One region of the Sporosarcina pasteurii genome, then DNA from elsewhere that is predicted to be linked to it. Evidence: a T-box and tRNA genes for the amino acid it is inferred to sense, from the RefSeq annotation. Region 1 holds a T-box; the other holds one or more tRNA genes.
What was found. The T-box of region 1 lies ahead of trpS (tryptophan--tRNA ligase). A T-box ahead of a tRNA ligase gene usually reads a tRNA of that ligase, here a tRNA-Trp.

Region 2: it has a tRNA-Trp gene. The T-box ahead of trpS (tryptophan--tRNA ligase) is inferred to sense a tRNA for this amino acid. The anticodon was not compared.

What each region holds. Positions count from the first base shown of each region.
Region 1 covers NZ_CP160452.1:2,301,508-2,307,420, forward strand. The annotation lists gene mecA (adaptor protein MecA) at 1-567, opposite strand, end outside; gene spxA (transcriptional regulator SpxA) at 822-1,217, opposite strand; gene AB1H92_RS10915 (putative glycoside hydrolase) at 1,635-2,840, opposite strand; T-box leader at 2,991-3,221, shown strand; gene trpS (tryptophan--tRNA ligase) at 3,360-4,346, shown strand; gene fabF (beta-ketoacyl-ACP synthase II) at 4,629-5,867, opposite strand.
Region 2 covers NZ_CP160452.1:2,714,458-2,720,370, forward strand. The annotation lists gene queG (tRNA epoxyqueuosine(34) reductase QueG) at 1-1,051, opposite strand, end outside; gene AB1H92_RS13040 (B3/4 domain-containing protein) at 1,109-1,801, shown strand; tRNA gene AB1H92_RS13045 (tRNA-Leu) at 2,039-2,119, opposite strand; tRNA gene AB1H92_RS13050 (tRNA-Cys) at 2,155-2,228, opposite strand; tRNA gene AB1H92_RS13055 (tRNA-Gly) at 2,239-2,313, opposite strand; tRNA gene AB1H92_RS13060 (tRNA-Gln) at 2,318-2,389, opposite strand; tRNA gene AB1H92_RS13065 (tRNA-His) at 2,396-2,471, opposite strand; tRNA gene AB1H92_RS13070 (tRNA-His) at 2,505-2,580, opposite strand; tRNA gene AB1H92_RS13075 (tRNA-Trp) at 2,642-2,712, opposite strand; tRNA gene AB1H92_RS13080 (tRNA-Tyr) at 2,717-2,801, opposite strand; tRNA gene AB1H92_RS13085 (tRNA-Thr) at 2,822-2,897, opposite strand; tRNA gene AB1H92_RS13090 (tRNA-Phe) at 2,907-2,982, opposite strand; tRNA gene AB1H92_RS13095 (tRNA-Asp) at 2,996-3,071, opposite strand; tRNA gene AB1H92_RS13100 (tRNA-Met) at 3,075-3,149, opposite strand; tRNA gene AB1H92_RS13105 (tRNA-Val) at 3,281-3,356, opposite strand; tRNA gene AB1H92_RS13110 (tRNA-Glu) at 3,408-3,482, opposite strand; tRNA gene AB1H92_RS13115 (tRNA-Ser) at 3,513-3,604, opposite strand; tRNA gene AB1H92_RS13120 (tRNA-Asn) at 3,608-3,682, opposite strand; rRNA gene rrf (5S ribosomal RNA) at 3,737-3,851, opposite strand; rRNA gene AB1H92_RS13130 (23S ribosomal RNA) at 3,984-5,913, opposite strand, start outside.

The sequences.
Region 1 (5,913 bases):
CGGCTTAGCGAATTCGGAAAGAACGCTAAACATATTTGTTTTTTGTTTATTGTCCATTTCCTCAACGTCATACTTAACATGCAAATAATATTTAGATTCATATGCATATAATGACGTATGTGCTTCGTAGTCATGCATACGGCTAGTAATACTGATGACATCTTCGAAATCATTGAAGACAAAAGTATTTTCAAGCCAGTCATTCTCTTTATTTAACCCGTTTTTCAAAATATCTTCAATATCCTCAAAGGTTCCGTCATCTTGCTCTTGAAATAATTGACTGGGATCCTCATCGTAAAACGGAGATTCTATCATTTGACCATCGTTTGCCAGTGCACGGGTGACTGTTACTTCTATTCCATCGTTTTTTGCATGAACTTGAATCCAAAGTGGCCCTTCTACTGCAAATTCAGACTGCTCGTTTATTTCATCCATCATATCCCAAAACAGTTCTTCACTTTTCTCGCGATTATTCCAAACTTCTTCACGAGTAAATCCGCGTTCTTCTATGTCGACATATGATAGAAAAAACTTCACTGTATCCTCATTAATACGTTCTATTTCCATTCTAATCTCTCCCTCCCATTATAATTAGGATTTGTATCGGTTCCTGTTATATATGAATGTTGTAAACCTACAATGCCTTATTATTACTATATGACTGTTCCTCAAGTTTTGTAAGGGTTTCTATACAGATTCATATTTTAAATAGTTTACGTTATTGTAGATAACATTCATCAGTAAAGCAAGGGAAAGAGAAAAGCCGATAGGTATATGGCATTTTACAATGTCTCCCCTATCAGCTTTTTTATTTCATATCATTAGTTAACCATACGTCGTGCTTCTAGTAACTGGTAAGCCCTTACTTTTCGCGGGAGGAACCGTCGGATTTCATCTTCATTATATCCTACTTGAAGTCTCTTTTCATCTAGAATGATTGGTCTTCTTAAGAGACCCGGATGCTCCTGAATTAACTCATAAAGACGTTGTAGCGGTAAACTTTCAACATCTACGTTTAGTTTTTGGTAAATCTTTGAACGGGTTGAAATAATTTCATCTGTCCCATCCTCAGTCATACGCAGTATTTCTTTTATTTCATCGATATTCAAAGGTTCGGAGAAAATATTTCGTTCGGTATACGGAATTTCATGTTCCTCCAGCCATGCTTTTGCTTTTCGGCATGACGTACAGCTCGGTGATGTAAATAATGTTACCATCATACACTGACACTTCCTTTCAAATCGTTTTGTGTATTTTATCTTCAAATTAGAATTATTGTAAACTAAAACTTTCTATTACTAGTATACACAATTTCACCATCGATTAAAACAGTTTTTTTGAATAACTTTAAAAATAATATCATATCGACACATTTTCGCAATATAGTCGATTTCCTGTCACTTTTTCAATCAATTCTTTCTACTCTATCTGTTATACCCGTTCACACCAAAAATAAACATCAGTTTATTTAATTTCTCATATTCTCATTTAGTCTCCTTATATTGAAAAACAAATCTACTTACTAATAGAACGTTTCAAAAATGAAAAAGTTCCAAATTATATACCTTTACGCATTGGACATCACAATAAAATATAGCCCCCCACTTAAGTGTCGTTAAGTAAGGGACTATCTATCATGGTTTATAATTAACGCCTGTTGAATACGTATTTCCTGCATTCCAAAGAAGATACTCGTTAATTCCATTATCTTGGAGCGCTTTAATTTGCGCCTCCACTTCAGCTTTCCCGTATTTCAAGTAATTTCCAGAACCAAGCCAAGAAGCAGTAAAGTCTTGCAACCAAGGTCGTGATACAGGTTGATTCTCTAACTTTCCTAATACTTCGTTTTCAACCTTTGCATATTCGGCTACTAATTTATAAGGCTCCAAATCAGGTTTTGCAATTCCAAAATAAGAAGTCCAATGACTTGGATAAATCATCGAAGAAATAACGTCTACATTTTCCGAGATTTTCGAGAAGTTCTGCCCAATTCCTGGTGCTTCAGTCAACGTCGCTGCGTAGCCAAAAATATCCACAGACACCTCTACCCCATAAGGCTTCAACTGTTCACGCGCATAAGCAACAAAATCCGTGACAGCTTCAACACGTCTCTGTACAGGATCAAGTTCAGATTCTGCATAATCCCCGTAAGAATATTCTAATGACTCAAAGCGCTTTTCGAAACCTTCCGGGAATCGAACATAGTCAAACTGAATTTCTTGGAAGCCCATTTTCGCCGCCTCTATTGCAATTTCAACATTATAATCCCATACATCCTTCATAAACGGATTGACAAACGCTTCCTTGCGTCCATTTTTCCAAACAGTTTCACCTTCTGTAAATGAAAGATCCGGCCGCTTTTCTGCCAACACTGTATCTTTAAAGACGACGATACGACCAATTGGATAAATTTTCTTTTCTTCTAGTTCTTCTAATAATGCGCGCGGATTCTTAATATAAGATTTACCAATATCCATCGTTGCTAACGAAGAATCTCCCTCAGGAATATACGTTAAATTTCCAAAATCATCTTTAATATCAATGACCATTGCATTTAAATCCGTTGAATCAATTAAATCAACAAGATTTTGAAAACGTGCTCCCCCCGCTGAATGACCAGTTACGTATATGCCACGAACCGCATCAGGGTACTCAAACGTAAGACCCGAGTCATAGCGGAATAAAGTCGACGTTGCGATAATTCGTTTATCAATCTCTTCAAAACCATATGTACGTTCTGTAAAATCTGCCATCTTTTGATTTTTCTCAGCATATCCTATAGTAGGAATTGCTAACATACATGCGACTAGTAATATCGCGAACCAACTTTTTCTCTTCACTTCGACAACATCCTTTCTATTTCACCAGTTTAACAGGGAATTCGCACAAGATAAAGTGACTTTATGAACATTCTTTCTTGCATATCCATGAGTTTCGCATTATAATACAGTCAATTCAACATAAATGTATTTTCCTTAATTCACAAAAAATAAAAAGCATTGAAGGAAAGAGTAATTTTATAACGGCTGGACAGAGAGTCTGTGGTTGGTGCGAACAGGCAGCCTTATTAAATGAATTGGATTCCTGAGCTGAATAGATGAACACAGTTTTATTTGCACATCGTCAGTAGTCTGTTACGTTTCTCCGCGTTAAGGAGTTTGAGTGGCCGTTTCGGCAATTCGGGTGGTATCACGGTTGATCTAAAATCAGTCGTCCCTTTTTTAGGGATGACTGATTTTTTATTTTCAATAACGTTAATTTCATCATTGCTTTATAATTATAGGAAGCCAAACCGACTTTGTACAATTTCATATATCAAACGTTGTCGGTATCGGGAAATTTTTAAGGAGGAAATTCAAATGAAAACTATCTTTTCAGGTGTACAACCAACAGGTACAGTAACAATCGGAAACTATATCGGAGCATTTCGTCAATTTACAGAACTGCAGCATGAATACCATTGTAATTTCTGTATTGTAGACCAACATGCCATTACAGTTCGTCAAGATCCAAAAGAATTGCACCAAACCATTCGTTCACTTGCCGCTTTATATGTAGCTAGCGGGATTGATCCTGAAAAAGCAAATTTATTTATTCAATCCGAGGTGCCTGCACACGCGCAAGCCGCTTGGATTATGCAATGTATTTCGTATATTGGTGAATTGGAACGTATGACCCAATTTAAAGATAAATCCGAAGGGCAAGAAGGAGTTTCAGCTGCACTTCTAACGTATCCACCCTTAATGGCTGCAGATATTCTATTGTACAACACAGATATCGTACCGGTTGGTGATGATCAAACGCAACATTTAGAACTCACAAGAAACTTAGCAGAGCGTTTCAATAGTCGTTACGGTAACACATTGACGATTCCTGAAATTAGAGTCCCAAAAACAGGTGCACGAATTAAATCACTTCAAGAACCAACAAAGAAAATGAGTAAATCTGATCCGAATAAACGAGCAACGATTTCTTTACTTGATACACCGAAAGAAATCGAGAAAAAGATAAAAAGTGCGGTGACTGACTCAGAAGGCATCGTCAAATTTGATGAAGAAAATAAACCTGGCGTCTCAAACTTGCTTGCAATTGAGGCAGCAATGAGCGACCGAACGATTGATGAGGTCGTTGCGAAGTATGATGGTTTACGTTACGGCGACTTTAAAGCAGGTGTTGCAGAAGCAGTCATCAATCACTTAACACCTATCCAAGAAAATTATAACAACCTAATCGAATCCTCTAAATTAGATGACATCTTAGACGAAGGCGCGGAAAAAGCGAATAAAATTGCTTCAGCTACCCTGAAGAGAATGGAAGACGCAATGGGCCTCGGAAGGAAACGATAATAATCATCGTGACTGCCGATATTACTAAAATCGCAAAATCAGGGGTTCGTACAATGTAATATAGCACTGCATCCCATGTATGACCTAGTGTCCTATAGTTTAAATAAATAATAATTTGTGCGGTACTCATTACAAGTAATCCGTAACTAATTAAAAATATAAAAAATCTTGTCACGTATACCTTCCTTTATCTTTTAGTTAACTATATGTATGGACAATGTAAATTTAGACGAAAAAGGTGAACCACTACACATTGTAATGGTTCACCTTTTATTAGATTCATTAGATTTTCTTAAATACTAGTGATGCGTTATGACCGCCAAAACCTAGTGAATTACTCATTGCATATTCAATATCCATTTCGCGTGCCTCATTTGGTACATAGTCGAGGTCGCAATCTGGGTCTGGTGTGTTGTAGTTAATCGTCGGTGGCACAATTCCTTCTTTAAGTGCTTTTACAGTAAAGATTGCTTCGAGTCCACCTGCTGCACCTAATAAGTGTCCAGTCATCGATTTTGTTGAGCTGATTGCTAAGTTTTTAGCATGGTCGCCAAATACCGTTTTTGCCGCCTTCGTTTCAAACTCATCGTTATACGGCGTACTCGTTCCGTGTGCGTTAATATACCCTACTTGAGTAAGTTCCGCACCACTTTGCTCAAGCGCTTGTTTCATCGCTCTCGCAGCGCCTTCACCTTCAGGAGCTGGTGCAGTAATGTGATGCGCATCCCCTGTTGAGCCATACCCTACGATTTCCGCATAAATTTTCGCGCCTCGCTTCACAGCATGGTCATACTCTTCTAGGATAAGAATACCTGCTCCTTCACCAATAATGAAGCCATCACGGTCTGCATCGAATGGGCGTGATGCCGTTGATGGATTTGGATTTAATGATAGTGCTTTATTCGCACAAAAACCTGCGACAGCCATCGTTGTAATCGGTGCTTCAGCGCCGCCTGTTATCATGACATCCGCATCACCACGACGAATCACTTCAAATGCGTCTCCGATTGAATTTGTTCCTGATGCACACGCAGTTACCGAACAAGAGTTGATGCCTTTCGCGCCAAAATGGATAGATACTTGACCAGATGCCATATCTGGAATCATCATCGGAACGAAAAATGGACTTACTCTGCGATATCCTCTCTTTTGGAACATCTCAAATTGTTGTTCATGCGTTTCCATGCCGCCAATCCCGGAACCAATCCAGACACCGGTTTTTAAAGCAAGTTCTTCATCTAAATTTTCTAGACCTGCATCTTCCATTGCCATAATCGAAGCAGCAAGTGCATAATGCGTAAAGCGGTCCATTTTACGTGCTTCTTTTCTTTCAATATATTGTTCAATATCAAAGTTTTTAACTTCTGCAGCAACTTTCACTGGGAATTGTTCGCTATCAAGCCTTGTTAATAAACCAATCCCAGACTCTCCGCTAATGACGGATTTCCAAGATTCTTCTGCAGTATTTCCTACTGGTGATACTGCGCCAACTCCTGTTACAACTACACGTCGTACATTCATTTTTATACTTCCTTTCAATAAATATTGGACCATTTATTAGTATAGT
Region 2 (5,913 bases), 410 kb from region 1:
CTTCATAACTTGCTGTTGTTCCAATTTTACCAAGTGCCCAAGCAACCGTCCCACGCATAACAGGTCGTTGATCATTTAATAGCATTTCCATTAATTTAGGTATTGCCGCTTCTTCTTTAAAATGTGCCAGTGCGATGATTGCATTCCGTTGAATCGGATTTTTCCCTCTCCATGATCCTGCCATATGTCCAAATTGCTCTCTAAATTGGCGATTTGATAAATCCAACATCGGCTCCAAAATAGGTTTCACAAGTTCTGGTTCTGGTTCAAATGCTTCCTGATGCATGTTATACTTTTTCCTGTTTTTCGGACAAATTGTTTGGCATGTATCACAACCGTATACACGGTTTCCAATCTTCGCCCTAAACTCTTCAGGAATCGATGTCTTCGTCTGTGTTAAAAATGCGATACAGCGCTGCGCGTTAAGCTGTCCGCCTTGTATTAATGCACCCGTTGGACAAGCATCTAAACATAACGTACAGTCTCCACACTCGTCTTCCATCGGCTCATCTGGTGCGAATGGGATATTTGTAATCATCTCACCTAAATACACATACGACCCAAATTCAGGCGTGATAATTGAACAGTTCTTTCCTGACCATCCAATTCCCGCCCGCTCTGCTACTGCCCGGTCAGCAAGTTCTCCTGTATCTACCATAGAACGTAGCTTTGCGGTCGGTACACGGGCTAATATAAACTCCTCCAGTAACTTTAAACGCTCACGTAGAACAATATGATAATCCGTTCCCCAAGAAGCACGACAAAAAATCCCACGCCGCTCTCCTTTTTTTCCACGCACAGAATTTTCCATTCTAGAAGGATACGCGATTGCAATCGCTATAATACTTTCTGGTCTATCAAGAAGAAGTGCTGGTTCTGTACGCTTATTAATATCTTTTTCTTCAAATCCTGATTGAAAACCGAGTTCTTGTTGACGGACTAATCGGTTTCTTAATTCGTGAAAGGGAGCTGCCGTCGTAAATCCTATTTTATCAATTCCGATTGTAGCAGCATATTTTTTTACTTCCTCTTGCAGTTCGAGTATATTCATCTCCAAACACCTCCTCTGTGGTAAAATAAAAACGATACTATATAAAGGATGATAATATTGAAAGTAAGTATAGACAAAGAAATAGTAAAGACTTTGCCCGCATTTAAAATAGGCCTTAACCATTATACCAAAATTACGGTCTCAGAATCTCCTCAAATGCTAAAAGGACGCTTACAATTATTTCAAGAACAACTTTTCTTTGAACTTGATGACAAGGCAGTCACAGAATTTCAAGGTGTTCAGGAATGGCGTGAAGTATGGAAAGCATTTGGCGCAAACCCAAGCCGTTATCGTTCTTCAATTGAAGCGTTACTGAGAAGAATAGGCAAACAAAATTATTTACAACCTGTTAATTCGTCTGTTGACATGAATAATTTTTTCTCTTTGCAATATGAAATTCCGATGGGGATTTATGACACGCAGCGTATTCAGGGTGATATTGCATTTAACATTGGAACAAGTAAAACAACTTTAGAAGGACTAAACGGACGTCTAAACCATGTGAATAATATGATCGTTCTGTCCGATAACATCGGTCCTTTCGGGAGCCCTTTTGTTGATTCAAAACGGACTGCTGTTTCTGAAATTACAACATCCGCTGTTCATGTGTTCTTCCTGCGTCCTTCTATGGACACGGAAGAAGCAGCTAAACTATTAACAGCCGCGGGGAAAATGTTTACGAATGTTCATGGCGGTGAAGTGTGCTCAAAGATTTTGCATAAAGAACAGCCTTCTACTATTCTAGATTAATATTTTAATGAAGGCATGAGAGGGTAAACATAGCCTAACCAATAACCTTTTCCTATTTACTTTGTAACCAATTATTAATCTGCATCTAGAGCATTCCAAACAATCCTCTAATGCTTCCGATAGTTTCCTTTATGGAAAAGGCTCCTTCTTTTAGGAGCCTTTTCTTTTTCGAGTATTAGATAAAACACTTATAATTTATATCAAAAAAAGACACAACCGAAGTTGTGTCTTTATTGATACCCGAGGCCGGACTTGAACCGGCACGCCTTACGGCATCGCATTTTGAGTGCGACGTGTCTGCCATTCCACCACTCGGGCTAAGAAATATTTAAATGATCATATAAAGTCAAATTTGGAGGCGGCAACCGGAATCGAACCGGTGATAAGGGTGTTGCAGACCCGTGCCTTACCGCTTGGCTATGCCGCCTCTATAAAATTGGAGCGGAAGACGGGATTCGAACCCGCGACCTCCACCTTGGCAAGGTGATATTCTACCACTGAACTACTTCCGCATAACTGGGGTAGCTGGATTCGAACCAACGAATGACGGAGTCAAAGTCCGTTGCCTTACCGCTTGGCTATACCCCAAAAAAATGGGGCGGCTGAAGGGAATCGAACCCTCGAATGTCGGAACCACAATCCGATGCGTTAACCACTTCGCCACAACCGCCATAATACTATTAAATGTTTATATCTTGAAAAATGGGGCGGCTGAAGGGAATCGAACCCTCGAGTGTCGGAACCACAATCCGATGCGTTAACCACTTCGCCACAACCGCCATAACATAAAAATAATTCCAATACGATTAATAAAGGAATGTTTCTGATTTCAGAAAATAACAGGGGCAGTAGGATTCGAACCCACACCAAAGGTTTTGGAGACCTCTATTCTGCCCTTAAACTATGCCCCTAGAATGGTGGTGGGGGAGGGATTCGAACCCCCGAACCCTGAGGGAGCGGATTTACAGTCCGCCGCGTTTAGCCACTTCGCTACCCCACCATATTAAATAAGAGTTTTCTTGGTGCCGGAGAAAGGACTTGAACCCTCAACCTACTGATTACAAGTCAGTTGCTCTACCAGTTGAGCTACTCCGGCGAATAAAAATGGTGGCTTAGGACGGAATCGAACCGCCGACACAAGGATTTTCAGTCCTTTGCTCTACCGACTGAGCTACTAAGCCTTTATTATAAAAATGGCGGTCCCGACGGGAATCGAACCCGCGATCTCCTGCGTGACAGGCAGGCATGTTAACCGCTACACCACGGGACCATTTGGTTGCGGGGGAAGGATTTGAACCTACGACCTTCGGGTTATGAGCCCGACGAGCTACCACTGCTCCACCCCGCGACAATAATATGAATTAAATCAAATTGACTTTCTACGCTTATGATGAGTTTGACACCTTTCGTGACTTTGTCACGTCGGTGCTAATCGCATTCGTTGTGATGCGACTTGCTCCACCCCGCGATAATAATATATGGTGGAGGATGACGGGATCGAACCGCCGACCCCCTGCTTGTAAGGCAGGTGCTCTCCCAGCTGAGCTAATCCTCCATGTTAAAATTGCGATACTTTGTAGTACTGCACTATTTCATATAGTAAATATGGTGACCCCTACGGGATTCGAACCCGTGTTACCGCCGTGAAAGGGCGGTGTCTTAACCGCTTGACCAAGGGGCCTTTATGTATATAGTTACTGTTTTAAAAATCTGGCGGAGAGCAAGGGATTTGAACCCTTGAGGCAGCGCAAACCGCCTACACGATTTCCAATCGTGCTCCTTCGGCCACTCGGACAGCTCTCCAATTGGCTCCGCAGGTAGGATTCGAACCTACGACCGATCGGTTAACAGCCGATTGCTCTACCACTGAGCTACTGCGGAATAATATTATCAATGTCTGTCCATTCACATTATATGTGTGGATAAGGATTGCGAGACCAGCAACGTCCTACTCTTGCAGGGGCTAACCCCAACTACCATCGGCGCTGAAGAGCTTAACTTCCGTGTTCGGTATGGGAACGGGTGTGACCTCTTCGCTATCGCCACTGGACTCTATTAACACGACAACTCTAATTATATCAAATCCTGCTAGGAATGCAAGCCTTTTTTGTAAATTAATTAGTTTTGTTCGTTCAAAACTGGATAAACGTGACATTTGATGACACAAACTCGTAACATTTAAAAGGATAAGTCCTCAATCGATTAGTATCCGTCAGCTGCACATGTCGCCATGCTTCCACCTCGGACCTATCAACCTCATCATCTTTGAGGGATTTTACTTACTTGCGTAATGGGAAATCTCATCTTGAGGGGGGCTTCATGCTTAGATGCTTTCAGCATTTATCCCGTCCATACGTAGCTACCCAGCTATGCCTTTGGCAAGACAACTGGTACACCAGCGGTATGTCCATCCCGGTCCTCTCGTACTAAGGACAGCTCCTCTCAAATTTCCTGCGCCCGCGACGGATAGGGACCGAACTGTCTCACGACGTTCTGAACCCAGCTCGCGTACCGCTTTAATGGGCGAACAGCCCAACCCTTGGGACCGACTACAGCCCCAGGATGCGATGAGCCGACATCGAGGTGCCAAACCTCCCCGTCGATGTGAACTCTTGGGAGAGATAAGCCTGTTATCCCCGGGGTAGCTTTTATCCGTTGAGCGATGGCCCTTCCATGCGGAACCACCGGATCACTAAGCCCGTCTTTCGACCCTGCTCGACTTGTAGGTCTCGCAGTCAAGCTCCCTTATGCCTTTGCACTCTACGAATGATGTCCAACCATTCTGAGGGAACCTTTGGGCGCCTCCGTTACTCTTTAGGAGGCGACCGCCCCAGTCAAACTGCCCGCCTGACACTGTCTCCTACCCCGCTAAGGGGCATGGGTTAGAATTCCAATACAGTCAGGGTAGTATCCCACCGATGCCTCCACCGAAGCTGGCGCTCCGGTTTCAAAGGCTCCTACCTATCCTGTACAGACTGCATCAGAATTCAATATCAGGTTGCAGTAAAGCTCCACGGGGTCTTTCCGTCCTGTCGCGGGTAACCTGCATCTTCACAGGTACTATAATTTCACCGAGTCTCTCGTTGAGACAGTGCCCAGATCGTTACGCCTTTCGTGCGGGTCGGAACTTACCCGACAAGGAATTTCGCTACCTTAGGACCGTTATAGTTACGGCCGCCGTTTACTGGGGCTTCGGTTCAAAGCTTCGCTTGCGCTAACCTCTCCCCTTAACCTTCCAGCACCGGGCAGGCGTCAGCCCCTATACGTCACCTTACGGTTTTGCAGAGACCTGTGTTTTTGCTAAACAGTCGCCTGGGCCTATTCACTGCGGCTCTCTCGGGCTTTAACACCCTATCAGAGCACCCCTTCTCCCGAAGTTACGGGGTCATTTTGCCGAGTTCCTTAACGAGAGTTCTCTCGATCACCTTAGGATTCTCTCCTCGCCTACCTGTGTCGGTTTGCGGTACGGGCACCTCCCGCCTCGTTAGAGGCTTTTCTTGGCAGCGTGAAATCAGGGACTCCGGGGAAAATTCCCCTTGCTATCACAGCTCAATGTTATAGAAACGGGATTTGCCTCGTTTCACACCTTACTGCTTAGACGCACATTACCAACCGTGCGCTCACCCTATCCTACTGCGTCCCCCCATTACTCAAACGGCGGGGAGGTGGTACAGGAATATCAACCTGTTGTCCATCGTCTACGCCTTTCGGCCTCGACTTAGGTCCCGACTAACCCTGAGCGGACGAGCCTTCCTCAGGAAACCTTAGGCATTCGGTGGAAGGGATTCTCACCCTTCTTTCGCTACTCATACCGGCATTCTCACTTCTAGGCGCTCCACTAGTCCTTACAGTCTAGCTTCGACGCCCCTAGAACGCTCTCCTACCACTGACACCAAAGGTGTCAATCCACAGTTTCGGTGATTCGTTTAGCCCCGGTACATTTTCGGCGCAGCGCCACTCGACCAGTGAGCTATTACGCACTCTTTAAATGGTGGCTGCTTCTAAGCCAACATCCTGGTTGTCTGGGCAACGCCACATCCTTTTCCACTTAACGAATACTTGGGGACCTTAACTGGTGGTCTGGGTTGTTTCCCTCTCGACTACGAATCTTA